Regions from separate parts of the Methylobacterium nodulans ORS 2060 genome, predicted to be linked through region 1. Evidence: riboswitches for the same ligand, from Rfam matches in the RefSeq annotation. Region 1 holds a riboswitch; each other region holds the start of a gene.
What was found. Region 1 has a riboswitch for cobalamin ahead of MNOD_RS06375 (class I SAM-dependent methyltransferase). Riboswitches for the same ligand answer to the same signal wherever they lie in the genome.

Region 1 (9,400 bases):
ATCAGAACGGCATCCGTTTCCGGATCCAGGTGGCGGCGCCCGAAACGGACCCCGAAAACCCGATCAAGATCCGGCGAGCACGCAACAGATGCGGCTGCTCCATCACGGACGATGCGACCGCGCTTCAGGAGGATCAGGCGATCGCAGTCGCGGACCGCCCGCTCGATGTCGTGCAGGACCACCACCACGATATGGTCCGCGGCATAGGCATGCAGCCGACGCATCAGGTCGATGCGGTGGCCGATATCGAGGCTCGCGCCTGGCTCGTCCGCCAGCAGCACGGTGGGTTCGGCGACCAGGGTCGCTCCGAGCAAGGCACGGGCACGCTCGCCCCCCGAGATGCGCGACCAGGGTCGATCGGCAAGCTCCGCAAGCTCGTGATCACGCAGCAAGCCAGGAAGTCGCGCGAATGCCCCCGCCGTCCGGCTCGCGCCCAGTTCGACGATCTCGCGCACCGTGTAGTCCCAGGCCGGTTGGAATGTCTGCGGCAGGTAGCCGATGCGGCGGCCACGTTCACGGGGTGGCAGAGCCGCCAACGCCGTCCCGCCGAGATCGACCGATCCGGAGCTTGGAGATTGCAGACCCGCGAGGCAGCGCAGGAGGGTCGACTTGCCTGCCCCGTTCGGACCGATCAGCCCGACAAGGGCGCCGGGCTCCAGGTCGAGCGAGATGCCGTCGAGGAGCTGGCGTCCCTCGACCTTCACGGTGACGCTCTTGGCAACGAGGCGGCTCATGCGCGCATCCGTCTGCGCAGGAGGAGAAGGAAGAACGGGCCGCCGGCCGCCGCCGTGACGAGGCCCAGCGGGATCTCGGCCGGTGGCAGCATCGCACGGGCAACCCCATCGCAGACCATCACGACCATTGCTCCGGTGGCTGCCGAAACCGGCATGAGCGTCCGGTGGCGCGGCCCCACGGACCAGCGCGCGACATGCGGTGCGACCAAGCCGACGAAGGCGACGAGACCGCCATGGGCCACGGCCAGGGCGACCACGACAGCGCCGACGAGGACCGCCCAGCGGACGAAACTTTCCGCGTCCAGGCCGAAGGCGCGCGCCTGATCCTCGCCGAGGCCGAGAAGATCGAGCCCGCGCGCGAGCGTCAGGCCGAGGCCGAGGGCGAGGGCCGAAAGGCCCGCGAGAAGCGCGAGGCCGCCCCAGCTCGGGGTCTGGATACCGCCGAGCGTCCAGCTCAGCACCACCTGCAGGCTGACGCTCTCGTCGGAGAGGGCGAGCATCAGGAAGGAGCGGACGGCCCCCAGCATCGCCGCGACCGCGACACCCGCGAGCAGCAGGCCGGCCGTGTCCGCCACCCCCGATCCTCTGGCCACCGCGAGGACCAGGACGGTCGCGCCCCACGCCCCGGCGAAGGACAGGCTCCCGAGCGCGAAGGCCGAGGGCACCCCGAGCGGAACGAGCAGCGCGATGGTCGCCCCGATCGCCGCTCCCCCGGCGGAGCCCAGCAGGTAGGGCTCCGCCAGGGGGTTGCGGAACACGCCCTGGAAGATCGCGCCGCCGAGGCCGAGCATGGCACCGACCAGGGCTGCGGCCAGCACACGGGGCAGGCGCCATTCGACGAGCAGCCGGGAGCGCAGATCGTCGGCACCGCCGAGGATGTGGACAAGCTCCGCAGGGCCGGCCCAGTCATGCCCGGCACTGATGCCGAAGACGAGGGATAGCCCGAGAAGCACGAGGAGGCGGAGAGCGGTGCTCACGGCTCGGTCTTCCGCGGCGGATGCAGGAGGTTGGCGAGACGCTCGATTCCATCCACGGTGCGCGGTCCCGGAATCAGGAACTCGGCGCGCGCCACCCCATGGGCATGGCCCTCCCGAACGGCGCGCATCTCCCGGAAGCCCGGACGCCTTGTCAATTCCCGCAACTCCTCGTCCCGGCCGGCCAGGAGCAGCACCTCCGGATCGGCCGCGAGCACCGCCTCCGGCGAGACCTGGGCGAGGCCGCCGCGGCCGGAGAGGGCATGGCAGCCGCCGGCCCGGACCAGGGCGTCTCCGGTATAGGTGCCTTCGCGGGCCGCGAGCAGGAGGCCGTTGCCGAGCTGCCCCGTGATGAGCACGAGCCGCCGGCAGGGCCTGCCCGCGATGCGTCCGGCGACGGCAGCGAGCCGGGCGGCGAGGGCCTCCGCGACAGCGCGGCCGCGCTGCGGCTCGCCCGTCGCCCGGCCGACGAGCCGGAGGTTGTCGAGGACCTCGCCGATGCTGCGGCTCATCAGCACGAGCGTCGGCACGCCGAGCCGCTCCATCGGCGCGAGCAACTGGTGGGCCGCCTGGCGCGCGGGCGTCACCAGCACGAGGTCGGGCGCCTTGGCCACCACCGCATCCACTGAGACACCCAGGCGGCCGCCCACGACGGGCTTGGCGGCCGCCTCCGGCGGGTAGCGCGTGAAGGCGTCGATGCCGACGATCCGGTCGGCCAGGCCGAGCGCCGCGACCAGCTCGGTGTTCGAGGAGAAGATCGTCACGATGCGCCGGGGCGGCGCAGGCAGCACCACGTCACGTCCGAGAGCGTCCTTCAGGCTGATCGGTTCGGCATGGGCGGGGCTCGCCGCGACCGCCAGGATGGCGAGCCCTCCGATCGCAGCGGCGCGCATCTCAGAACCGCGCCTGCAGGCCGATCTGGACGTCCCGGCCCGGCGCGGAGGTGCCCCCGCTGCCGTTGTAGAAGCGCAGGTCGGCGAGCGTGGGTTGCTGGCCGGCGATGGCGATGAAGAGCGGGTGGTAGTTCACGTCGAACAGGTTGCGCACCTGCGCGAACAGCTTCACGCCGGGCATCAGGTCGACCTCGCCGCGCAGGTGGACGAGGAAGAAGGGATCCTTGCGCCAGATGTACTCCCGGTAGGGCTCCGCGGCCGGTACGCGCAGGTTCTCCTCCGTGTTGTACCAGACCGGGCCGTTGAGCTCGCCCTGGATCTGGAGCGTCCACGGATAGGCCACATCCCCCTGACCGAACCGCGTGCCGAGCGCGAGCTGGTACAGGTAGACGCGCTCGACCCGGTGCGTGTTGGCGGTGGCCACCGTCACTGCGCCCTTGTCCTTCATGTCGAAGTTGTAGTTGCCGTTGACATAGGCCCGCCAGCGCCAGACGCCCGGCTCCCAGCCGAATGTCCGCACCATGTCGGTCTCGTACTGGACCTCCATTCCGCGGATCACGACGTCACCGGGATTGTTGACGTAGTCCGAGGTGTTGGAATTGCGGCCACGGGCGCGCGTGATGATGCGGTCGGAGATGACGTTCTGGAAGAGCGCCACGTCGAGGCGCGAGACGCCGCTCGTCAGCGTCGTGCCGATCTCGACCTGCTCGCTCGTCTCGGGGCGGATGTTCGGATTGCCAAAGATGCGCCCGCCGCCGAGGGTGTTGAAATCCGCCGCGAGCTCCGAGGCCGTGGGGGCCCGGAAACCGGAGGATGCACCGATCCGGAAGGCCGCCCAATCGGTCGCCTTGAAGGCCGCGCCGACGGAATAGGTCGTCGCCTCATAGGGGCGGGTGCCGTTCACCTGCGCCGTGAGGTAGGGCGTCGGGTCGAAGCTCGTCGTGCCGTAGGTCCGGCGCACGCCCGCCCTCAGGGTCACGCGGTCGTCGAACAGGCGCTGGGTGTCCTCGATGTAGAGGGCATGGAACTGATCGGTCTGGTTGTTGTCCTGCGGCGAGACCTGCGCGAGCGGGTTGCCAGGCACGCCGGCGCGGAAGCGGTCGGAGCGCAGCCGGCTCGTTTCCCAGTCCCAGCCCAGCAGCAGGTCGTTGCCCGTGAACAGGTTGAATCGCGGCTGGAAGCGCGTGCCGAGGATATCGAGATAACGCGTGTTGAAGTCCGCACTCGTGCCCGGCACCGGCAGCCCGGTACCGCCGCGCTGAATGGGCGAGGCCCACTTGAAACGGTCTTCGTCATTCACGCTGTAGAGCTGAGCGAACAGGCTCATCCGTCCGTCGTCGCTGCGGCCGGTGTAGCTTGCGTCGAACGAGCCGTTGATGCGGTCGTCCTTGCTGTAGATGTTGCCGCCCGAGCCACGGAAGCCGACGCCGTAGATGCCATCGGTGCGCAGGGTGAAGTCAAGCCGGTTGTTCGGATCGATCTGCAGACCGAGGCCGCCCGTGATGCCCATGCGGTTCCACTGGGTGTTGGCCATGCGGCCTCCGCCCGTTCCGGCGAAGTAGTCGTCACGCTTCGCCCCCGAGAGACCGAGGTAGTAGTCGAACGGGCCCACCACGCCGCCGGTCTGCGCACGCCCCTGGGCGAGCCCCCAGACGCCGCCGATGCCCTCGACCAGGGTGCCGGGTGCGGTGCGCCCGGTCTTCAGGATGATGTTGATGACGCCGCCGATGTTCTGGCTGCCGTAGATAACCGACGACGGCCCGCGCACGATCTCGATCCGCTCGATGTCGGCGATCGACAGCTTGGAGAGATTGGCGGTGCCGGCGCGCCGCCCGTTCATCAGGACGAGGACCTGGCTCTTGAAGTCCTTGCCCTGTCCATCGGTGGCGCCGCCGCGGATGTTGATCGAGGTCTGGCCCGGAGTCCATTCCGAGAAGAAGCCGACCGCGTTCTCGGCCAGGAGGTCGGTGACCGACTTCGCGGTCGAGGTCTCGATCATCGTCCGGTCGATGACCTGGACCGTTCCGGCGATCTCAGAACGCGGTTCCGGACGGCCGGTGGCGGTCACGACGATCTGGTCGAGGGCGATCTCAGCGCGCTCCTGGCCCGCCGCAACGGTCGACAGAGCACTCCCGCCAAGGAGCGCGAGCGCGAGGGGCCGCAGGCGACGGGGCATCACGAGTCTTTTCTCCAGACGAGGATGGCCGAGGTACGGGGAACGGAGAGGCGATGGCCGCCGGGGACAGCGATGGCCTGGGCCTTGAGGTGCCGGCGGAGCGCAGGGCGCCGGGGATCGCCAGGGGCCCAGCCGAGACGTTCGGCGAGGTAGGCTGCCATCGGCGCAAAGTCGGGAACGATCGCGCTGAAGGTCCAGTCGACGCGCGTTGCGATGGCAGGCCGCTCGCCGGGCGGCAGGCGTCGGAGCACGATGTCGACGCCCGGCGTTTCGTCCTCGCCGTGCCATTCGCGCGGCAGGCAGCCGGCAAGGCAGAGGCCGCGGGGACCCTGCTGGGCGGGAACCAGCCAGACGATGGTGCGCCGGGCCCATCGCCGGCACCGGATGAGGAATGCCGCCGCATCGGTCAGGGGCGCGGGCATGTTGGCGGCCAGCACCGTGTCGGCACAGCCATCCGGCAGGTCGGCCTCCCGCCAGCCGAGCGGATGGAGCTGTGGCGGCGGAGCCAGCGCCCGCAACCGGCGCTGCATGGCAGGCGCCGGCTCGATCACCGTCCAGGCTGCCGCCCGGTCGCGGAGGGCGTGTCCGAGCTGGCCGCCGCCAGCGCCGACATCGAGGAGATCGCCAACCTGCGGCACCGCTGCCCGCAGAAGCGGAATGATCCGCGCGACATAATCCGAGCTGTCGATCCCGCCCGCGTAGAGTTCGAGCGGATCGATCCCGGGCGGATCCGTGCGTTGCGGGATGTCGGCGACCTCGTTGGGTGCCGTTGACGATCGAGACTGTTCCATCGGTCCTTCCCCGAACCTCAGGGGAGACCGATCGCGGACGCAGGCAGCTGCCGCAGCGCTCAGGCTGCTCGCGCGCATGCGACCCGTCAGGACTCCCCGCCCACGAGACATGTCACGGTCAAGGCAGGTCTCCTGGCTCGCGGGTCGCTGCCATCCCTCTGGTCTTCCCGGTGACACCTCACCAGTGACGCGGAGCGAGGGATGACTCGTCGCTTACAGTTGCGGGGACAGCTCCGGCCTTGACGCAGGGGCGCCGCACCGGATTCCCTCTTCGCTCTCCGTCATGGGACGGAGAGAACCTTGACCATGGCTCAAGAACCGATCGGCACAAGGGTTGTCAACTGCCGGAAACACGCCCCACGCTGACTTAACGCTTCGAAGCGATCGCGCCGGCTTCGGCCTCGTCACGTGGAACGGCCGCCGCCTTGATCTCACAGCCCGCAGGGGCTGGTTGCAGCCCGTTCAGGATGGAGCCGGATCGATCGCGAGGAACAGCCTGACGTCATCGCCGATGCGGCGAGGCGGCGACCTGTGCACCAGAGGGCCGGCGGACGATGCGACCGTCCGTGCCCCCTTGAAGACCGCGACCACGCCGGTGTCCACCTCGCGAATGGCGGCGTCCGGAACCGATGCGCTTCTCCCGAAGCAGGCGGCATCATCCTGGGAGAGCCATTGCGTGCCGCGGCCCCGATAGGTGGTCGCGAGGCGCAGAGCGATGGTGTCGGTGTGGAAGAACCGGCAGGCGTCTCCCTCGACGACCTCCAGACGAATCGCGACGCGGGCAGCGCCACAGAGATTGGCCAAGGTCGCGGCGAGGCCGGTGATGTCGGCGACGAGCCACTTCGCGGTGTCCGCATCGACCACGGCGAGCCGATCCATGCAGCCAGCGAGATCGGCGGCAACGCGGCTGGGACGCGTCACGAGCCGCAGCTGCGGCAGCGCATCCGTCGGGTGCGTGACGAGGCGTCTCTCGACGGCTTCGGGGAGCCGGCGCTGCCACAGCACGAGGTTGATGCCCGGCCTTCGGATGGTCCGCAGGACCTTCGGGCCGTCACTTGCGCGGACATGGCCTGGCAGCCCGGCCACAGCCGCCTGCCGTTCCACGTCCCCGACCTGCCTGTCGCCTGTGTCGCCGTCGCATCCGGCCGCCCGTTGCGGGCGCGCTCCGTGATCGGACCTCTGAGCGGCAAGGGAGGTCTGGAAGGCCACCGGATTACACCCCCCAGACCGGGAACAGGTCGTCGAGCCGCTTCTGCGCCTTCGTCGGCCCAGTCGTGACACTGTCGGCGAGACTGGCGTCCAACCCCACCCGGATCGCGGCCTCGCCCCTATCGGGGCCGCCGATGAACACGAGTTCCTGCCGCCGGTCGCCCCAGCGCCGGCTCCAGGGGATGCAGCCGTTGGTCATCTCGATGAGCATTTCATCGGTGCGCGAGAGGTTCGCGCCGCCATCGCGCACGAGATCGGCGTCGATGTTCACCTCGTTCATGTCGTTGGCGATGACCGCGCCGCGCCGGCCTTCACGGTCGTTCAGCACCTGGTTGAGGAGCGTCGTCTTGCCCGCGCCGAGGACGCCGGACAGGAGGCTGACGGGGAGGAGAGGTGAGGTGGGCGGCATCGATATATGAAACGTTATAGTATTACATGAGCGAGGCATAAAGCCGTAGCCACGCTGGCCTGTCAATGGTGCGCAGGAGACCCGGGGGCATTCGGGGTGGGGATGGTGGACTCCTCCGGCCCGCGCCGCCGACAGACGCTCGTCGCCGGCGGGCCGTCGCGATCCAGCCGAGACGCGCTCCGGCAGCCACACCGGTCCTCATGCCGAGCAACCATTCGATCGAGGGCTATCGGGGCTGCCACAGAAGGAAGCGCCCGGTCAGCCGGGTTCATCCGTCAGGCTCGGCGCAGCCGGTGGTGAACCCATCCCAACAGTCGTTGACCATGACTGTTGGTTCCGGTCTCGAGCTTTCGATAAGCCTCCGGCTTGGCACCAGACAGTCGAGACGGGTCGACGGCCCGCTGCGTCAGCTCCCGCTGCCTCAGCAGCCTGGGCCGTTGGCATGATCATTCCGCCATGCTCTCCTCGGCCTGCTCCGCCGCCTCCTGCCCGCTCCGCCGGGCCCGCGTCGCCCGGGCGCGCTCGGTCTCGCGCAGGCGCCGGCGGCGGGTCTCCAGCCCCTCGCGGGTCGGCGGCCACCAGCCGCGGCGGACGTCGTCCGGCCGCGCCGCGGGGGTCACCTCCGCAAGTTCCCGGAAGCTCGGCATCCGCCACCAGCCCCAGACGACGGCGCGGCCCGGAGGCAGCGGCGCGACGGCGTGCGGCACCTCGCCCGGCCCGACCGGCTCGGTGTCGAGCGCCTCGAATACCACGACGCCGAAGGCGGCGGTCTCGACCGGCACCCCGAGCGGCGGCAGGTCGTCGGCCGGCACCGGGAAGCGACGGCGGCGGCGCTCGCTCTCGGCCTCCCGGTCCCGGATCGCCTCGCGGCGGGCCCGCTTCGCCTCCGGCTCGTTGCGGGCGGCCGCCGCCTCGATCGCCGGCCAGACCGCCTTGAGCGCCTCGTAGGCCCGCCAGGGCACGCGCCAGGCCCGGATCGCCGGATCCCAATGGGCCGAGGGCAGGCCCCGCAGGGTCTCGACCACGGTCCGCGAATAGGGCGTGCGGACGATCAGGCTCTCGGGCGCGGGGTCGAGATACCGGCTGGTCAGCGGCTCGAAGGCATAGGCATCGCGGCCCTTGTCGTCGCCATGAGCATCGAAGGCCGAGAGCTCCCGGCCGATCCAGGCATCGACCCGCCGCCCGGCCGTGGTGCCCGGCACGAACCAGCGCCGCAGCGACCGCCGGAACTTCGCGGTCGGAAAGGTCTCGCGGAAGCGCGCGATCAGCCCGCGGTCGAAGGGCATGGCCACCAGCACGCCGGGCCGCTTGGCTCCGCCCGGCGCGATGGAGAACCCCGCCCCGCGGGACTCCTCGCCCTCGGGCCCTCCCGCCTCCACGGCGGTCAGGCCGCCTCGGACCGGCGGGCGCCCCAATGCGCGTCGACCCGCCCGCCGAAGGCCGGATCCGCGAAGGGATCCTCGTCCGGTCCCTGCCGCGGCGCGTCCGCGAGCCTGTCCGCATCGATATCGATCACGTAGCCGCCGAGATCGACGTCGTAGGTGAGCGCCCGCCAGGGCACTGGATGGTAGCTCTCCCCGAGGCCCAGGAAGCCCCCGAAGGACAGGACCGCATAGGCGACCTGACCCGAGACCTTATCGACCATGAAGTTGTAGATCGTACCGAGGCTCTCGCCCTTTCGGTTGTAGACGGCCGTGCCCTCGACCTTGTTGGAGGCGATGAGCCGGCGCGTCTCGTCGAGGGCGACGCCCTCGGCAGTCGGGTCGAGTTCCATCGAACCCGGGGCGCGGATGGTGCGTTCGTTCGGCAGTTCGGTCGGCATGGCGGTCTCCCATCTTCCGGGGGAACCGGACCCCCGTGGGCCGGGTTCCGGTCCGCCCCCGAGCCGCCCGGGTCAAGACCCGTCCGGCGTCGCCGGCAGGCTCCGGGCGAGCGGCACCGCGGCGGCCGCGAGGACCGCCATCGCCCAGAAGGCAGACGGGCCCGCCCAGCCGTAGAGCGGGCCGGCGGCGAGCGTCGTCAGGGTGGTCGCAAGCCCCAGCCCGAGCGTGCCGTAGAGGGTCTGGGCGGTCGCCGCGAGGGCCGGCGGCACCGTGGCGAGGATCACCCGCATGCAGGCGAGGTGGAGGAGCGCGAAGGTGAGCCCGTGCAGGGCCTGGATCGCCACGAGCGCCGGCAGCGCCGCCGTCCCGGCCGCCACGGCCCAGCGCAGGG
Region 2 (9,400 bases), 1.8 Mb from region 1:
CCCATGATCTCGCCGGAGCGCCGGCTGATTTCGCCGAGCTCGGCGCGCAGGGCCTCGATCCTCGCGAGCCCAGTGTCGCGGTCGGCCAGCGCCTCGGCGAGAAGCTGCTGCTCATGCTCCTTCAGCCAGGCGAAATAGGCGGTGCGGTCCTTCGGCTTGAAGCGCAGGTCAGAGACAACGACGTGATGCAGCGCCGAGATCGCCTCGCGGAACGGCAGATGCCGGCGGATCTTGCCGACGAAGAAGGTCGGCTCGCGCAGCAGGTCGGGCGCGAAGCCGAGCGCGGTGGCCTGCGCATCGGAGGAGGCCGAGCTCGCTCCGAAGTAGCGGTGGACGAAGTTCATCAGGCGGCCCTCTCCGGCACCGGACGGCGGACGAGCGGCGTCGCCACCTGCGGGTGCGCCTCGGCGATGTCGCGCAGCGCGAGGATGGCGGCCGCCCGGTCGCGCCCGACGCCGCTGAGCGAGAAATCGGTAAAGAGCGGCGCGATGCGCGCCGCGCGCCCCGCGTCGCGGAGCGCCTCCCCGCGCAGGAAGGCCGTCATCCGGTCCTTGGCGACGCGGCCCTTATGCACCTGAAGCATCACGATCCGGGCGAGCGGCAAGAGCTTCTCGAATGCCTCCTCGCTTGCGGCGGCGTCTGCGGTCAGAAGCTCGGTGGCGATGAGATGCATCGCCTGCGAGGGATGTTCGAGCAGCCGCGTGAGTTGGGCCGCGGCATCCGCCGGGGCGAGCCGGCTGCGCAGCAGGCGGCGGGCGAAGGCGAGCACTTCCGGCTTCACGCTATCGGTGACCACGGCGAGGGTCGCGGGCGTCCAGGCCTCGTCGGGCCAGCGGTCGAAATGGTCGCGGGCGAAGTCCTGCACCTCCGGCCAGTCGCTCTCGACGAGCAGCACGGCGTCGGCGGCCTCGGCCTGAAAGCGGGCGGGATCGGCGCCATAGGCCGCGAGCGCCCAGTGGCGCGCGGCGGCGTGGGGATGGCCGCCGAGCCGCGCGATCTGACGCACGGAAAAAATCCCGAACGGCCGGTTCGGCAGCTCGGTCGAGCCGAGGAGCCGCGCGCCCGCGGCGCGCGCCTGCAGCAGCCGCCACAGCATGCCGGCGTCGAGCGCGGCGATGCGGTCCGGCATGGCCTCACGCAGCAGCGCGACGGTGTCGACGGGGTAGGTCTCGTCGGGGCCTGAGCGAAACAGCGAGTCGATCAGCGCGCGCGAGAGCCGCTCGGCGAGCGCCGGGTCCCGCGCGGCGAGGCGGGCCACGAGCGGCCGGGCAGCGCGGCGAAGACCGGGCGAGGGGGCGGTGGCGAAGGCGACGATCAGCGGTGCGTGGCCGGCGAGCGCCGCGTCGTCGAGCCGGCCGAACAGGCCGAGCGCTGCGCTCTGCACGTCCACCGACGGCGAGCCGAGCAGCCGCTCCCAGGTCGCGTTCGGGATCGCGCCCGCGTCGGCGCCGGACAGCGCGAGGCCATCCACCCCGGCCGCGACCACCGCCGGCGCCGGATGCGCCATCAGCTGCTCGATGGCCTCCGGCATGAGGGGCATGCGGTCCGTCGACCACAGGGCCGCCATCCGCGCGCGAACGAGGCGAAGCAGCGCCTCCGTGCCCTCGTCCGGCGCTGACGGCCGCTCCAGGAGCCATGCGACGAGCCGGCCGGCCAGCGCCTGCCCCGCGGCACCCGCGACGCGCCGCTCGCGTGCCCAGCGCAGGACCGGCTCGGCGAGATCCTCATGCGGGCAGAGGAGCGCCCCGAGCGCGAGATCGGGATCGGACCACGGCAGCGTCGAAAAACCATCGATGCGGGTGGCGGCGAGGCGCCTTGCCTCGGGCGCCTCGGCCGCAAGCAGGGCGGCAAGCAGCGCCGGGTCGGCGTCGCCCGCGGCGAGCCGGTCGCGCGCCTCCGCGAAGCCGATCCCCTGCGCCGCAATGTCAGTAGCGCGCAGGAGGCGGGCGAGCGCAGCGGGCGGCGCGGCGCGCAGGAAATCGGGCGCGGCCTTCAGCAGCCGCACGCCGAAACGCGAGACCGGCTCGCAGGCGCTGTCGGCGGCGAGGTCGAGGGCGAGGTCCGGCCGCGCGTCCCACAGGGACGGGAAGGCTTCCGGGCGGGTGCCGGGGGCCTCGCCGCGCGCCGGTGCTTCCTGCGCCGTGAGGCTGCCGTAGCGCAGCCGGATGGCCGGATCGTTGCGGCAAAGGAGCTGGCTTGCCGTCCAGTTCCGGGCGAGCGGGCCCGAGACCCGGTCCTCGCGGCTCCAGCGCCCGTTCTCTTCCCGCCGCCAGGAGGTGCGGGTGGTCGGCCGTGCCATGTCCTGCGGGCGAAGCGACAGGAGAAAGGCCGCCGCGAGTTCGGCGAAGGCCGGATCGGCGACCTCGGCGCGCTTGCGCAGCGCGCGCCAGATGCGGCGCTTGAAGTAGAAGAGCGTCGCCTCCGACAGGCCGACGCGAGCGTCCGGCGCGCCGTGGACCTCGGCGATCGGCACCGCCATCCTCAGCTCGGGCACGTAGGGCCGCCCGCTTCCCGAGCGGCGTGCGGAATACATCGGCTGCGCGGTCTCGAACCGGTGGGCGGTCACCGCGAACAAAACCGCGTCGTCCGCCATCTCGGCGTGCTTGAACAGGCGCCGCAGCCCGATGAGGTAGGGGGGCCGGGCCGGCAGCCGGAGCAGCGTCGCGGCAAGCGCGGCGTGAAGCGCCGGATCGCCCTGCGCCATGCGGCCGAGCACCACCAGGGTATTTCCGACCCGCACGGGCTCGCGTCCGGCGAGGTCCGTCAGCGCGCCGAGGAGGGCGTCGGGGTTGCGTGCCTGCGCCGCGCGGGCGACCGGCTCCGGCAGATCGCCGCCGCCGTCGGGCCGTCGCGCGTCGCCCGCGAGCGGGGAGACGAGGGCGAAGCGGGCGAGGTCGCGCACAATCGTCTCGGTGGCGCCCGCGGCGATCGCCTCCAGGGTGGGCGCCGCGCCGCCGCCGGCGGCGCGGGCGAGCGCCCAGACCAGGGAGTAGCTCGCCCGCGCCGGGCCCTGCCGCCCCGCGAGCGCGATCAGCGCCGGCCCCGCCGCCGCCAGGCGCAGCTCGCCGATGCGCCAGACCAGCCGGTCGAGTTCCTTCGCGGGCCAGGGGCTGCGCAGGCAGGCTTCGAGCCGCGCCATGAGCACATGCCCGCGGCCGCCGAGCGCCGCCGCATCGCCCGGAGCGCCCCGGGGCTCGGCGTCGAGCCCCGCCGCCGGCTGATCCACCCGGCGGTAGCCGCCGTTGAGCTTGGACACCACGATGCTGTCGAACAGCCTGTCGGCCGCCTCGCGCGTGATGGGGGCCGGCGTCTTCGATCCCTCCCGCAGGAGCGCGCCGCGGCGGCCATACCGCACGTTGACGAGGAAACGGTGGTCGGAGGCAAGAGCGTCGTTCTCGACCAGATCGACCTCGTAGAGCTTGTCCGAGGTTCCGTCCTTGAGCCAGAGCCGAACCGATCGGACAATCCTCATGCCTTCCCCACAGAAACCTTGGGCGCCGGCGGCGGACTGTATCGGCACAGATACATCTGCGTAAGCGCTTTTTGCGGCCGCTTGAGCGCCGATCAGGTCCACGACCCGGGCGACAAGATCGACGGGTTCTGGTGAGGTACGGTGCGGTCTAGCGCGCAAGGTATGTCGCGCAATCGAACGCGCCTGGCAAGCCGATCCGAGCTTGCGCGCAAGGGGGTGTCGCCGTGGCCCGAATGCCGTTGCGTAATCGACGTTGCTCGAATAAACTGGAGTACTAGCACCGGTTGAATGACCCAGGCGGCCGGCTGGGGGGAGCAGAGCGCATGAGAAAAATACCCGCGTAGGCAACGATACAGCGCCCGCCCGGCCCTCGGCGGAAGTCTAATCAAGGAATTTAAGTCTAGTCAAGGAAATTCATGTAATGAAAATCGCAGCACGCCTTCTGCGGTTATGGATCGTCTTTGCCCGCAAGCAGCCGTTACCGGGCAACGAAAGAGAGAGGACGATGATTTCTGACGAAACGATCGTGGAATGGGCCCGCATTCTTCAGTCGGGAAATCATGCGGATCAGGAGAACCTCTACAGCTACATCTTGTCTCGCGCTGCCGAGGAAGACTTCCGGATCGTGCCCCTGCGCATCACTTACTTCATCCACCGCGGCAACGACTTGCAGGCGCTTTTGCGGGTGTCGACGCGGTTCATGTCGTTCCCGGAGTTCTGGGGCCCGTGCCTGAGGCATCTCGCCAACAACGTCTGCATCCACTGCGGCGACCCCCGCAGCGCCGTCCCCTACCTCGACGCGGCCCACCGCGACGGGGCTCTCCCCGGCGAGATGGTGCTGTTCACGGCCGCCCAGCACGTCCGGATCGGCAATGCAGAGCGGGCGCTGAGCCTGATCGCGGAGGTCGAGTCCCGGTTCCCGGAACTCGCCCGGGAGGCGGCGATCCATCGTCAGTTCGTCGATCTCTTCTCACGCTTCGACTACAACCAGGCCAGGCGGATGCTCGATGAGGTCAAGGAGCGGTTCGCCCGCGCCAGCCTCGCCGACCTCGAGAGGGAGATCGTCAGAGCCCTCGACATCGGGTCGCCGTACCTGTTCCTGCGCCTCGGCGACGGTGAGGGATCCTGCACGATCATCGACGCCGATGACGAGGCCGCGCACTGCGACTACTACCGCGCCAACCGCCGCGAGTTCGTCGACATCTGGTTCAAGGACGAGTCGGTCCTCGACGATCCGGAGTTCACCCGGGCGATCGAGGCCTTCAACGAGGCGATCCCGGCGGCGGACTCCCTGGGCGGCATCTGGGCGGAGTTGGTCGACCACGAGTACGGGCTCGGATCCCGGCGCGGCATCGCCTGGGTGGTCAACACGATGCGCAAGGTCCTGATGCTCGCCGACCGCGACCCGGCCTGGGCCGCCAGAACCTCGATGCACACAGCGCTGTGCTGCACTACGACCTGCTGCTCAGCGGCACCCTGGCGCGGCTGCTGCGCGGCCGCAAGCGGGTCGGCTTGATCAGCTGTCATGACGACCTGCCTGAGGCGCTCCGGCGCACCTACGGGATCGGCGAGGTCGAGCACCACAAGGTACCCGGCGAGCAGATCCACCAGGAGACGCTCGGCGCCAAGGCGGTCGAGGGCGCGCACTGGCCGCACCGCTTCCGTGAGCTGTGCGAGGAACTCGACCGCCCGGCCGATCGCCGCGGGCAGCTGTTCCTGGTCGCGGCCGGGATGCTCGGCAAGATCTACGCCCACAAGCTGAAGAAGAGCGGTGCCGTCGTCATCGACATCGGCGCCGTCGCCGACCTCTGGATGGGGAAGATCACCCGGTCGTTCCCCAGCCTCCCGCCGGAGGTTGCGCTCAAGCCGAGATTCCCGCCCGTCGTCTTCGTCGACATCGGCGGGCTCGGCGGCATCGGGCCAGAGTGGCAGCCCTACCTCGAGAGCGTCCGGCCGGTGGTGTTCGAGCCCAACCCCCCAGAGGCGGCCGCCATCCGCGAGCGCATCGCGCAGCGCCCGGGCGGGATCGTTCTCGAGCGGGCGCTGAGCAACCGGGCCGAGCGGCGCACCCTTAACGTCGCCAAGAGCCTCGACTGCACCTCGCTGCTCGCCCCGAACAGCGAATTGCTGCGGCGGTACTCGATCGAGCCCGCTTTCCGGGTCACCCACACGGTCGATGTCGACTGCGTGCGCTACGACACCCTCGTGCGCTGCGGCGAGGCGCCCCTGCCGGAGGTGATCAAGATCGGCGTGCAGGGCTTCGAGTACGAGGTGCTGGAGGGCTTCGGCGACACGCTGTCCCACTGCCTGGGCGTGAAGCTTAAGGCGCACCTCTACCCAATCTACGAGGGCCAGAAGCTCCTGCACGACCTCGTGCGGCTGCTGCAGCCCTTCGGGCTGGCCCTGCGCAGGATCACCCCGGTCGACCATTTCGACGGCGACGTCGTCGAGGTGGACGCCTGGTTCACCTGCGACGCCGCGCGGACCGCGGCGCTCGACCCGGAGAGGGCCGCGAAACTCGCCTTCATCGAGACCGTCTGGGAACTTCCCCCGCACCGGCGGGTGTTCGGACCGGACCAGTTCGCCTGAGGCGACAGGCGAGCCGCGAGAAACCCGGCGCGGTTCACTCCCATCGGATCCGTCCTCCGTTGGATCAAGACCTGCTTCAGGGTGGACCATTGCCGAGGTAGAGATCAGCCATGACAGGATTGGCGGCATTGATCCTCAGTAGATCCCGCTGGATTCCTGCCATGGCCCGCCGATCTGATCTCAGAAGTGATAGTTGATGCCGGCCTTCACGATGTGGTCGGTCAGTTCTATCTTGTCATTGCCGATCTTGAAGTCCTGAGTAAGTCACACATAATTGTATTCACCTTTGAGCGACAGATTGTCGGTGAGGGCATGCTCGATGCCGGCACTGACCAGGTAGCCGGTCTTCCACTTATTGCCGGCGGCCGTGCCAATGGGTCCCCTTGCACCAAGTTCCATCGTCGCAAGGCCGGCCGTGCCATAGACGAGCGTGCGATCGCAAGCGCGTCGTTCTCGACCAGATCGACCTCGTAGAGCTTGTCCGAGGTTCCGTCCTTGAGCCAGAGCCGGGCCGATCGGACAATCCTCACGCCTTCCCCACAGAAACCTTGGGCGCCGGCGGCGGACTGTATCGGCACAGACACATCTGCGTAAGCGCCTTTGCGGCTGCCGCGGAGCGGGCGCCCGGTCCTGCGGCCCCCGCTCGCGGCATCCCTGCCGGGAAGGCTGTGCTCTCCGGGTCACATAAGTCGTAACAATATTACATTACATGCCGCAGCGTGTTGACCCGCCGCCTCGTCGCGGCAAAGGTCTCGTTGCCAAGGTTCCCGTGGGTTCGTGCCTGCGGGATAAGAGGGAATTCGGTGGGCTCTCAAGGAGCGAAGCCGAAGCTGCCCCCGCAACTGTAAGCGGCGAGCTCTGCCGAACACGGTCACTGGTGCGTAGCACTGGGAAGGCCAGGCAGAAGCGGCGACCCGCGAGCCAGGAGACCTGCCTTGGCATGGTCACGACTCTCGGGCGGGGTGTCCCGGTGGAGCGCATGAGCGGTGCGGCACTCCCAAGGCCCATCCGCGCAGGCAATCCCTGGGCGAACGCTCGACAACCTTGAGCGCACCAGTGAGTTTTCGTCTGAGCCCGGCCATGATCCAACAGCCCTCTCCCTGCTTCGGGGAGCGCACGAGACGATCGTCGGTGCGCCTCCGGCGCAGGCCGCACTGGGTGCTCGCGGCGGCCGTGGCCGTCGGCGCGCCCGGGTCGGATGCGTTCGCGGAGGAATCGACCATCGCCCTGGAGGAGGTGGTGGTGGAGGGGCGCGGGCCCGGCGCCCCGACAGCGGCCTCGGGCGCGATCAGCCTGATCGGCCCGACACCCGGTTTCCGCGCCGATCGGGCGGTGAGCAGCACCAAGACCGACACGTCGCAGCGCGACGTGCCGCAGGTCGTCACCGTCGCCCCGCGCGAGGTCATCACGGATCTCGCCGCCACCCGCGTCGACCGCGTCTTCAACTACACGCCGGGCGTGGCGCAGCAGAACAATTTCGGCGGCCTGACCCTGTTCAGCTACGCGGTGCGCGGGGTGGCCACCTCGGAGATCTACAAGAACGGCTTCCCGCTCAACCGCGGCTATCCGCCCCCGCCCGACACCCAGAACGTCGAGCGGATCGAGGTGCTCAAGGGGCCGGGCGGCGGCCTGTTCGGCCGCAGCGACCCGGGCGGGCTCGTCAACATCATCACCAAGCAGCCGACGGCCGAGCGCTTCGTCGAGATGGGCGGCCTGTGGGGCTCCTTCGAGCAGGTCCGCGGCACCCTCGATGCGGGCGGCGCGCTCAACGAGGAGGGGACGCTCCTCTATCGCCTCAACCTCGCGGCCGGGCGCCAGAACAGCTTTCGTGATTTCGTCGACGGCGACCGGCTCCTCGTCGCCCCGGTGCTGAGCTGGCAGGTCACGCCCGATACCAGGATCACGGTCGAGACCGAGTTCCTGCGCAACCGCGTCGTCTTCGACCGCGGCGTGATCGCGATCAACCGGCAGCTCGGCTTCCTGCCGATCTCCCGCTTCCTCGGCGAGCCGGGCCAGAGCGTGAACCAGTCCTCCGACGCGATGCAGGTGCGCGTCGACCACCGCTTCGACGCCGACTGGCAGATGCGGCTCGCCACCTACCTCAACACCGGCTCGCTGGTGGGCGAGGCCGCCGAGGTCCGCGCCATCGCGGCCGATAACCGCACGGTCTCCCGCGACCGCAACTTCCGCGACTACCGCTGGGACGTGGCGATCGGCCAGGCCGAACTCGTCGGGCGCTTCGACACCGGCGGGATCGGCCACACCCTGCTCCTCGGCTTCGAGCGCGAGAGCACCGACAGCCGCACCGTGTCTCCCCGCTCGAACTTCCGCCAGAGCCCCTACGCCCTCGACATCTATGCGCCCGTCTACGGCCAGGCGCGGCCGCCGCTGACGATCCCGCGCAACACCCTGGAGCGGGTGACCAACACCGCACTCTACGCGCAGGACCAGATCGTGCTGAGCCCTGAGTGGAAGGCGCTCCTCGGCGTGAGGTTCGACTTCTTCGAACAGTCCTTCCTGGAGCGCGTCCCGCGCGGCCTGACCGAGCAGTCGCGGGTCGCCGCGACGCCGCGGGCGGGCCTCGTCTACCAGCCGCTGCCGGACCTCGCCCTCTACGCCAATGTCGGCACGAGCTTCCGGCCGAATATCGGGGTCGATGCGGCGGCGGCCGCGCGCTCCGGCCCGTTCGAGCCCGAGACCGGCCTCGGCTACGAGGTGGGCGCGAAGCTCGACCTCTTCGGCGGAGCCCTGAACCTCACAAGCGCGGCGTTCCGGGTCGAGCGCGAGAACGTGCTCACCCCCGATCCCGCCAACAGCGGCTTCTCGCTCGCGGCGGGTGCGGTGCGCAGTCAGGGCTTCGAGCTGACCGCGGCCGGCCAGCTCTCGCCGGAGCTGAAGATCCTGGCGGGCTACGTCTACGCCGACGCGGTGGTGACGAAGGACAACGTGCTGCCGGTGGGCGCAGCCCTCATCAACGTGCCGCGGCACAGCGGCAGCCTGCTCGCGGTCTACGAGGTGCAGGAGGGGCCTTGGAAGGGGCTCGGGGTCGGCGCCGGCCTGCGCGGGGTCGGCGCGCGGGCGGGGGACGCGGCCGGCACCGGTTTCACCCTGCCGGCCTACGTCGCGGCCGACGCGCTGGCCTACTACCGCTACGAGAACGTCCGCTTCGGCCTCAACGTCGAGAACGTGTTCGACACCACCTATTACGAGAGTTCGCTCAACGTGTTCCGGGTCTATCCGGGCTCGCCGCGGCGCGTCACCGGCACCCTGACGGTGCGGTTCTGATGGCGATCCGCCTAGCCTTCGACGCCTACGACGCGGTGCCGGTCTTCCGGACCT
Region 3 (9,400 bases), 860 kb from region 1:
TCCCTGACGGCGGGGAGATCGCCGGTCGGCACCGCGAGTTCGACCCAGACCCGCGACAGGTCGGCGATGGTGTAGATCTCTTTTTCCTGGCCCTCGCCGTTCACGGGTGAGCCGGCATCGACCCGCCGCTCGATCACCCGGCCCGAGATCGGCGCCCGCAAGGCATAGCGCTGCAGCCCGAGGATCGGCATGCGGCGCAGGCCGGCCATGTGCTCATCCTCGCCCGCTGCGGGCCTGGCGGCCGGCTTGATGGCGAGTGCGGTCACCTCGTCGTCCGGGACGCCGAGTGCCGAGAGTTTTTGGCGGGCGAGATCGACCTTGAGCTGCGCCTCGACCAGGGCGGTGCGGGCGCGCAGGAATTGCTGCTCCGCCGAGACGCGCTTGTCCCAGAGCTCGTGATCGCGCGCGAACAGCGTCTCCTGCAGCTCCAGGCCGACCACGGCGGCGATGAAATCGTTCTTGGCGTCGGCGACCTCGCGGCTGTCGAGCACCGCCAGAACCTCGCCCTTCGCGACAGAGTCGCCGATGCGCTTGCGGAGTTCGGCTACGGTGCCGACCACCTTGGCGGCGACGCGCGCGACCCGGTCGGCATCGGGCACGACCGTGCCGGGCACGCTGAGGGTGCGCGTCAGGACGCCCTTGCCGACCGGGGCCACTTCGATCTTCGCGGCGGCGATCTGCTCGGGCGTGAGCGGGATGGCCCCCTCGGGCCCTTCCTTCCCGCCTTCGCCGGACCCGCCGTGATCGTGGCCCGCGTGGCCTTGGCCAGCATGGCCATGACCACTATGGCCCTGGTCGCCATGGCCATGACCGTCGCCGTTATCCGGCCCGGACGGCATGGGGGCGGACAAGCCGGTCGCCGCGACGAGTGATCGGACACCTCTCGACACGTCGGGCACGAGAGCGCCCACGGCGACGCCCGCCGCCAGCGCGGCAGGAGCCAACAGGAAACGGAACATCGTGAAATCCCCAAAAAATCCCCATGCGACCGTTCGCGGACGGTCGGGGTCACCACCCCCTGCAGGGGGCCTCGACAGCCAGGATGGAGGATGCGGCCCTTGCGCGAAGGCAGCCTCCTCTAGGCAGGCCGGTGCTCGGCCGGCCCGATGGCGCGTCAGGCGCGGGGTGGCTTGTGGGGCGGGGCGGTGGTGCGGGCGTAAGCCCTGTCGTCGGTCCGGGCGTAGGCGATGCTGCCTGCCTGCGGCCTGCCGGCGAGGGGGCACATCCCGGGCGCTACGGCCTGAAGATGGCAGGCGCAGTGGACGCAATGGGCGAGGAGGCCGGGATTCGGCGCGTCAGGGCTCGCGCCTTCGACCACGAGGGCCGGGTGGATGGCCGCGTGGCTTGGCGCCTCGCGAGCCGAGGGTTCCGGGGCGGGGAGGGCGAGCAGCAGGACGAGGACGAGCGCGACGGCCCGCATGACCGCGCGCCACCAGGGGCCCGCATCGCGGCGGGCGCTCTCAGGCAGCGGGCTGGTCACGGCGAGGGTCACGGGTGCTCCGATCCTAGCGGCCGGATTCGAGGCTGTGGCGGCCCTTCCCGGCCTCGCCGGCCGGGGGCTTGAGCGACATGGGTCGCCTGCAGCTTTCCGTCGACGGGGAAGCCCAACTTAGCCGAAAGCCGGCTGTCGCCGGAAGGCCTCAAGTTCGACGGTCTTCTGCTCGTTGCCGCCGGCACGACGAGCCTCAAAGGCGGCCCTGCGGCCCCACAGATGCCTCGATCGAAACTGACGTGGGTGGAAGCGGCTCCGCTCCTCATGCTGAGGTGCAGGCGATCGCAGATCGCACTGGCGATCGAAGATCGCGCAGGCTGCCTCGAAGCACCCCTGAACGTTCATCCAAGATCCGGGTGGCTGGGAACATCGGTCAGCCGTGCTTCGAGGCTCGCTTCGCTCACGCCTCAGCATGAGGAGCGGAGCCGCTTCCACGCACCTCAGGGTCGATTGAAGGCCGGTGGGGCTGCCATAGGGGGCGTTCATTCAGCCGGTGTCATCCGTCCCTCGCCGTCCCACGACCGATTCGCATGCCCTGTCACCCCGCCGCGAGGGCGAGGAGCGCATCGCAGGCGACGTGCCGTTCGAGATGCTCGGCCAAGCGGTCGAGAACCGCGTCGATCCCGGCCTCGTACGCCTCTCCCGCGGAGGACGTGCCGAGCCGCTCGAGCCAGAGGGCGCGCTGGCGGTCATCCGCGAAGAGACCGTGGACGTAGGTGCCGCAGACCCGGCCATCCGCCGATACCGCCCCGTCCGGGCGACCATCCGCGAAGCGCAGGAGCGGGCGCGCGGCGTCGGGCCCCCGCGTCTCGCCGAGATGCATCTCGTAGCCGCAGAAGGGGGTTTCGTCGGGCAGGCTCGCGCCGGTCACGGCGGCGAGGCGCTTGTCCGGCGTCATCACGGTCACGACGTCGAGGAGACCGAGCCCGTCCACGGCCCGCACCTCGCCCTCGATCCCGTGCGGATCCTCGATCCGCCGGCCGAGCATCTGGTAGCCGCCGCAGAGGCCGAGCACCCGGCCGCCCCGCCGGACATGCGCCGCGAGGTCGATGTCCCATCCTTCAGCCCGGAAGGCGATGAGGTCCGCGATCGTGGTCTTGGAGCCCGGCAGGAGGACGAGGTCGGCCTCCGCCGGCAGCGGGCGCCCGGGCTCCACCAGGACGACGCTCACCCCCGGCTCCGCCCGCAACGGATCGAGGTCGTCGAAATTGGCGATGCGGGGGAGCACCGGCACCGCGATCACCCGGGCCCCCGGGCGCGCCGACGGGCGCACCGAGCCCTTCAGCCCGAGCACGTCCTCGGCGGGAAGCCGCGCGGCCTCGGGGAAATGCGGGATCAGCCCGAGGGCGGCCCAGCCGGTGCGGGCCGCGATCAGTGCCATGCCATCGGCGAACAGGCTCGGATCGCCCCGGAAGCGATTGACCAGGAAGCCGCGGATCATCGCGGCATCGTCCGGATCGAGCACCGCCTTCGTGCCGACGAGGCTCGCGATCACGCCGCCGCGGTCGATGTCGCCGAGGAGCACCACGGGCGTCCCGCTCGCGCGGGCAAAGCCCATATTGGCGATGTCGCCGGCCCGCAGATTGACCTCGGAGGCCGAGCCCGCCCCCTCGACGAGGACGAGGTCGGCCTCCGCCCGCAGGTGGTCGAAGCTGTCGAGCACGGCCGAGAGCAGGCGCGGCTTCCAGGCCTGGTATTCCCGCGCCTTCGCGGTGCCGACCCGGCGGCCCTGGACCACCACCTGCGACCCGGTCTCGCTCTGCGGCTTGAGCAGAACGGGATTCATGTGGACGGAGGGCGCCACGCAAGCGGCCCGGGCCTGAAGGGCCTGCGCCCGCCCGATCTCGCCCCCCTCCGCCGTCACCGCGGCGTTGTTCGACATGTTCTGCGGCTTGAAGGGTCGCACTCGCAGGCCCCGCCGCGCGAAGGCTCGCGAAAGGCCGGCCACGATCAGGGATTTGCCGACATCCGAGCCGGTGCCTTGGATCATCAGGGTTCGGGCGGTCATCGGCAGTTTTTTTCGCGGATCCGCGTCCCTCGCCGGGCAGGCGCTTGCGCGCAGGCGGGCCCCGCCCATGGGACCCCGGGGCGGCTCGGCTTTCCCTATGTCGTATGTCCGGACGGAGAAATGGTGTCCACTTCTCCTGGACATCCTCCAGCAGACCCGCCCTCCGCCACGAAGCGCGCCACTTGCCCGGGAGTGTGGCCCGCCGGCCATAGGTGACGGCCACGCTTCGCGCTAATGTCGCACTTATCCGTGCAATCAACCCGGACGTGCGCCGATGTTCAAGACTGTTCTCCTGACCGGCGCCGCCACGGCGCTCCTCGCCGGCGCGGCTAGCGCGGCCGATCTGCCCCGCCGCGAGCCGCCGCCGCCGGTCTTCACGCCGGTCCCGGTCTTCACCTGGACGGGCTTCTATGCGGGCCTCCATACCGACTACGTCTTCACCGATCGCACGCGCATCACCACGGTCGGCAACACGGCGGTCAATGCGGCCGCCGTCGCGGGCCTCGTCCGGGCGCCGAGGATCTTCACCGAGGTCGACGGCTTCGCCAATATCGGCGGCGGCTTCGGCTACAACTACCAGTTCACGCCGGGCAGCGGCGTCGTCGTCGGCGTCCAGGCCGACTGGGCCTGGACCGACCTGGAGAAGAACCGGGGCTATCTGAGCCCGACGGTTCCGGTCTTCGGGAGCGCCTACCGGCAGGGCCTTGGCTGGCTCGGCACGCTGGTCGGGCGCGCCGGCTATGCTTTCGACCGCTTCTTCGTCTACGGCCTCGGTGGTCTTGCGTATGGCGACGTGACGACCGGCGCCACCTTCTTCAACCCCGGCGGCGTGGTCGCCTATACGGGCCAGATCACCGACTTCAGGACCGGCTTCGCCTATGGCGGCGGCATCGAGTACGCGATCCCCGACGACAGCTTCCTCGCGAGGCTCAACGTCCTGAGCCTCATCGGCGTCCAGTCGGCCGCCGTGACGATCAAGGCCGAGTACCTCCACTACGACCTCGGCAGCCGCAACGTGCTGATCAACAACACCGGCCTCGCCGGTTCGCCCGGCTCCTTCACGTCGCGCTTCCGCACCGAGGGCAACCTGGTGCGGGCCGGGTTCAACTACAAGTTCAGCGGACTTTGATACCAACGGCCCGGGCTGCTGACGCAGCAGATGCTGACGCAGCGGGCCGTTGAGCCATCTCGAATTGTCGACACCAAGCCTGCGGCTTGGCGAAAATTCGAGAACGGAACCACCGGTCACAAGAAAATGACCGGTGGTATGAGCCGTCACCGGGAGGGGATCAGAACTCGATCCCCTCCTGCGCCTTCACCCCCGCGGCGAAGTGGTGCTTGACCTGGCCCATCTCGGTTACGAGATCGGCGGCCGCGACGAGATCGGGCTTGGCATTGCGGCCCGTGACGACCACGTGGAGGTCGGGCCGCCGCTCGCGCAGCACCGCCACCACCTCGTCGAGGGGCAGGTACTCGTAGCGAAGCGCGATGTTGAGCTCGTCGAGGATGAGCAGGCGGATGCTGCCGTCCTGCATCAGTCGCTGGGCCTGGGCCCAGGCGGCCTCGGCGGCCGCCACGTCCCGCGCCCGGTCCTGGGTCTCCCAGGTGAAGCCCTCGCCCATCGTGTGCCACGCCACCTGATCGCCGAACCGGTCGAGGGCGAGGCGCTCGCCGGTCTCCCAGGCGCCCTTGATGAACTGCACCACGCCGACGCGCCAGCCGCGGCCGAGCGCCCGCAGCATCAGCCCGAAGGCCGCCGTGGACTTCCCCTTGCCCGGCCCGGTATGGACGATGAGCAGGCCCTTCTCGATGGTCTTGCCCGCCACCTCCGCGTCCTGAACCGCCTTGCGCTTGATCATCTTGGCGCGGTGTCGGGCGGCCTCGTCGTCGCTGTCCATCCTCATTCTCCCTTAACCACGAGCGGCAGGCCCGCCACCACCAGGACGACCCGGTCGGCGATGGCGGCGAGCCGTTGATGCAGGCGCCCGGCCTCGTCGCGGAAGCGCCGGGCGAGCGCGTTGTCTGGCACGATGCCGAAGCCGACCTCGTTCGAGACCAGGACCAGAGGCCCGGGATGGCGCGTGCAGGCCGCGACGAGAGCCCCGGTCTTGGCGGCGAGATCGGCCTCGTCCAGCAGGGCGTTGCTGAGCCACAGGGTCAGGCAGTCGACGAGGACAGGCCGTCCGGGCGGTGTCGCACCGAGCACCCCGACGAGGTCGCGCGGGGCGTCGCGCGTCTCCCAGCCGGCGGGCCGGCGGGCCCGGTGATCGGCGATGCGGGCCCGCATCTCATCGTCGTAGCCTTGCGCGGTCGCGACGTAGATCCAGGGCGCCGGCTCCGCCTGGACAAGGCTTTCCGCATAGGCGCTCTTGCCCGAGCGGGCGCCACCGAGAACCAGGGTCAGCCGCGGCCCCCTCGTCGCCTCACCCGCCACAAAAAGCCCCTCCTCCATAAATCCAAGCCGTGCTCCCCTTCGGCCGCCCTCGCGCGGATTGCAAGCCCGGGCCCGACCCGCTACGGTCTCCCGCGACGGTGCCTCGGCAACGAGGTGAAAAGGGAACGCGGGACGGGGCTGATCCCCGAAAGCCGCGGCTGCCCCCGCAACTGTGAGCGGCGCGGGCCCGCCATCGGCCACTGGAGCGATCCGGGAAGGCGGCGGGCACCTCTCGCAATGCCGCGAGCCAGGAGACCTGCCGTCACCCGCTTCCTCTCGACGCCGCCGGCGGGGCGGCAGGAGTTCGTCATGGTCGCTGTCACTCGTACCCTTTCTCCCGTGCTCGCCGGCGAACGGCTGAATGCGGTGCTCGTCGCCGCCATCCTCGGGCTCGGCCTGCTCTTCATGTCGGGCTTCTCGCCGGCGGCCGCGCTGCACAATGCCGCGCACGACTGGCGCCACGCGCATAACTTCCCCTGCCACTGAGCGACCGCTCGCTCACATCGGTGCTCGCCCCGCCCGGTGCTTCGGCGCCGCGCGGGCGTTCGCCCATGCGGGATTTGCCGCCATGACGATCCGACTGCTCTCCGCGGCCCTCGTCGCGGGATTCCTGGCCGCCTGCGTGGCGTCCGGGCTGCAATTCGCCCTGACCTCGCCGCTGATCCTGGAAGCGGAGAAGTACGAGACCCATGCGAGCCTGGAGCCCGTGCAGGCCTCGTCGCTGATCGTGCTCGCCCATGCGGGGTCGGAGCACGGGGCCGGCCACGGGGCCGGCGCGGAGACCGAGGAGTGGCAGCCGGCGCCCGGTCTGCCGCGGCTCGCCTTCACGGCGCTCGCCACGCTGGTGAGCGGGGTCGGCTATGCGCTGCTCCTCGGGGCGGTGCTGCTGGCGACGGGCCGCCCGGTGACGCGCGGGGAGGCCCTGCGCTTCGCCATCGGCGGCTTCCTCGCCGCGAGCCTCGCGCCGGCAATCGGCCTGCCGCCGGAACTGCCCGGGATGGGCGGGGAGGCGCTGGCGCTCCGGCAGACCTGGTGGATCGCCACCGCGCTGGCCACGGCGGCGGGCCTCTATCTCGTCGCGATCCGGGGCGGCGCACTGGCGGTGGCGACCGGGCTCGCGCTGATCGTGGCCCCGCATGTCTGGGGGGCGCCGCACGTGGCCGAGAGCAGCGCGCTGCCGGCCGCAGTCGCGGCGCAGTTCGCGGCCCGCTCGATCGCTGTCGCCTTCGCCTTCTGGGCGGTGCTGGGCCTCGCCTTCGGCTGGGCCTGGGATGCGGTCGCCCGCAAGCCTGCGGCGTGAGGACCGGGCGCATGGCCGTCACCCTCTATGTCTGCACCACCTGTCGGGCGGAATCCGATCCGCCCGACGGGCCACGGGCCGGCGCCCGCCTGCACGCTACGCTTGCCGAAACCCTGGCCGGGGAGGGCGTGCGGGTCGAGCCGGTGGAGTGCCTGTCGGTCTGCAAGCGGCCCTGCACGGTGGCGGTCTCCTCGCCTGGCCGCTGGACCTACGTCTATGGCGACCTCGACCCGGCGAGCGCCCCCGCCATCCTGCGCGACGGGCTGTCGCGCTACACTGCCGCGCCGGATGGTCTCGTGCCCTGGCGCGAGCGGCCGGAAGCCTTTCGCAAGGGCGTCATCGCCCGCATCCCCCCGTTTTCCGCATGAATCTGCTTCAGAAGATTCCCTGTACGATCGTCACCGGCTTCCTCGGGGCGGGCAAGACCACGCTGGTGCGCCACGTGGTGGAGCACAATGACGGGCGGCGCCTCGCGATCATCGTCAACGAGTTCGGGGATGTCGGCTTCGACGGCTCCCTGCTCGCCTCCTGCGGCGTGCCGGGCTGCGACGAGGATGCGGTGGTGGAACTGCCGAACGGCTGCATCTGCTGCACGGTGGCGGACGACTTCGTGCCGGCCCTGAACCGGCTCCTCGACCGGCCGGAACCCCCGGAGCACATCCTGATCGAGACCTCGGGCCTCGCCCTGCCGAAGCCCCTGGTCCAGGCCTTCAACTGGCCGGCGATCCGCTCGCGGGTGACGGTGGACGGCGTGGTCGCGGTGGTGGACGGGCCGGCGGTGGCGTCAGGCGCCTTCGCGGAGGATCCGGAGGCGCTGGCCGCGCAGCGCGCCGCCGACCGATCCGTCGATCACGACAACCCGCTGGAGGAGGTGTTCGAGGACCAGCTCCTCTGCGCCGACCTCGTCGTGGTGAACAAGGGCGACCTTCTCGACCCGGAGAGCCGGGCGCGGGTGCGGGCGGAGATCGAGGCGCAGTTGCCGCGGGCGGTGAAGCTCGTCGAGACGGCGCATGGCGCGATCGACCCGCGGGTGCTGCTCGGCCTCGAGGCCGAAGCGGAGAGCGATCTCGCCTCCCGGCCCTCGCATCACGAGACCGAGGAGGACCACGACCATGACGATTTCGAGAGCGTGGCGATCCCGGTCGGGGCGGCGGGCTCGCCGGACGACCTCGCGGCCCGGGTGGCCCGGGCCGCGGAGGTGCCGGGCGTGCTGCGCATCAAGGGCTTCTGCGCCGTGGCCGGGAAACCGATGCGGCTGGTGATGCAGGGGGTTGGCCGGCGCATCGCGCATCACTACGACCGGCCCTGGCATGCGGGCGAGCCGCGCGACGGGCGGCTGATGGTGATCGGCCTGTCGGGCTTCGACCGGGATGCGGTCACGGCAGCCCTGCAGGGCTAGGATCACGGGTGTCCGGAGGGCGGGAGCCCTCTGGCGGGGTCCCGGGGCGGCGCCCCGGGCCTTGGGACAGGGTGGCGCCTGATGCATCTCCTGCGCGTCGATACGGTGTCCCTCGACGAGGGCGAGGCGGCGGTGGATCTGGGCCAGGCGCCCGGCGATGTCGTGGCCCTGTCCTTCACCGATTCGGATCTGGTGGGCCTCGCCGCGGCCCAGGCGGAGGCGAGCCGGCTGATGCCGATGCCGAGCCTGCGCCTCGCCAAGCTCGCGCGCCTGCGCCATCCGCTGTCGGTGGATCTCTATGTAAGCCAAGTGATCGCGCGGGCGCGGTTCGTGCTGGTGCGCTGCCTCGGCGGGCTCGATTACTGGCGCTACGGCATCGAGCGGCTGGCGGAGACCTGCCGAAGGCAGGCGATCCCGCTCGCCATCCTGCCCGGGGACGACCGGCCGGACCCGCGGCTCGACGCCTTCGGGACGGTGTCGGCGAACTTACGCGAGCGCCTCGACGGCTATTTTCAAGCGGGCGGCGTCGACAACCTGCGCTGGCTGCTCGTGCGGATCGCGGGCGAACTCGGCCACCGGGTCGAGGCCGAGCCGCCGCTTCCCCTGCCGCGCGGATTCGTGTGGTGCCCGGGCTGCGGCGTGGCGGATCTCTCACGGGTGCCGGCGCCGCTTCCGAAGCATAGCCTCGGCGGCAGGGCCCTGATCCTCGTCTACCGGTCGGCGATCCTCGGCGGGGACACCGCCCCCGCGGCCATGCTCGCGGCGGC

Region 2: another riboswitch for cobalamin. It lies ahead of MNOD_RS14855 (TonB-dependent siderophore receptor); the one in region 1 lies ahead of MNOD_RS06375 (class I SAM-dependent methyltransferase).
Region 3: another riboswitch for cobalamin. It lies ahead of MNOD_RS10350 (CbtB domain-containing protein); the one in region 1 lies ahead of MNOD_RS06375 (class I SAM-dependent methyltransferase).

Annotation. Positions count from the first base shown of each region.
Region 1 covers NC_011894.1:1,392,776-1,402,175, reverse strand. The annotation lists gene MNOD_RS06395 (ABC transporter ATP-binding protein) at 1-734, opposite strand, end outside; gene MNOD_RS06390 (FecCD family ABC transporter permease) at 731-1,711, opposite strand; gene MNOD_RS06385 (ABC transporter substrate-binding protein) at 1,708-2,601, opposite strand; gene MNOD_RS06380 (TonB-dependent receptor) at 2,603-4,777, opposite strand; gene MNOD_RS06375 (class I SAM-dependent methyltransferase) at 4,777-5,568, opposite strand; cobalamin riboswitch at 5,674-5,886, opposite strand; gene MNOD_RS06370 (DUF1826 domain-containing protein) at 6,031-6,672, opposite strand; partial or broken gene MNOD_RS06365 (GTP-binding protein) at 6,959-7,186, opposite strand; gene MNOD_RS06360 (hypothetical protein) at 7,633-8,565, opposite strand; gene MNOD_RS06355 (PRC-barrel domain-containing protein) at 8,571-9,008, opposite strand; gene MNOD_RS06350 (MFS transporter) at 9,081-9,400, opposite strand, start outside.
Region 2 covers NC_011894.1:3,233,174-3,242,573, forward strand. The annotation lists gene MNOD_RS14835 (hypothetical protein) at 1-344, opposite strand, end outside; gene MNOD_RS14840 (hypothetical protein) at 344-3,472, opposite strand; gene MNOD_RS14845 (hypothetical protein) at 3,978-4,988, shown strand; gene MNOD_RS41510 (FkbM family methyltransferase) at 4,916-6,061, shown strand; cobalamin riboswitch at 6,806-7,013, shown strand; gene MNOD_RS14855 (TonB-dependent siderophore receptor) at 7,142-9,346, shown strand; gene MNOD_RS14860 (hypothetical protein) at 9,346-9,400, shown strand, end outside.
Region 3 covers NC_011894.1:2,248,129-2,257,528, forward strand. The annotation lists gene MNOD_RS10320 (efflux RND transporter periplasmic adaptor subunit) at 1-959, opposite strand, end outside; gene MNOD_RS10325 (hypothetical protein) at 1,115-1,492, opposite strand; gene MNOD_RS10330 (cobyric acid synthase) at 2,031-3,482, opposite strand; gene MNOD_RS10335 (outer membrane protein) at 3,775-4,629, shown strand; gene cobO (cob(I)yrinic acid a,c-diamide adenosyltransferase) at 4,790-5,398, opposite strand; gene cobU (bifunctional adenosylcobinamide kinase/adenosylcobinamide-phosphate guanylyltransferase) at 5,401-5,934, opposite strand; cobalamin riboswitch at 6,014-6,212, shown strand; gene MNOD_RS10350 (CbtB domain-containing protein) at 6,244-6,420, shown strand; gene MNOD_RS10355 (CbtA family protein) at 6,503-7,234, shown strand; gene MNOD_RS10360 (DUF1636 family protein) at 7,246-7,602, shown strand; gene cobW (cobalamin biosynthesis protein CobW) at 7,599-8,633, shown strand; gene cobN (cobaltochelatase subunit CobN) at 8,715-9,400, shown strand, end outside.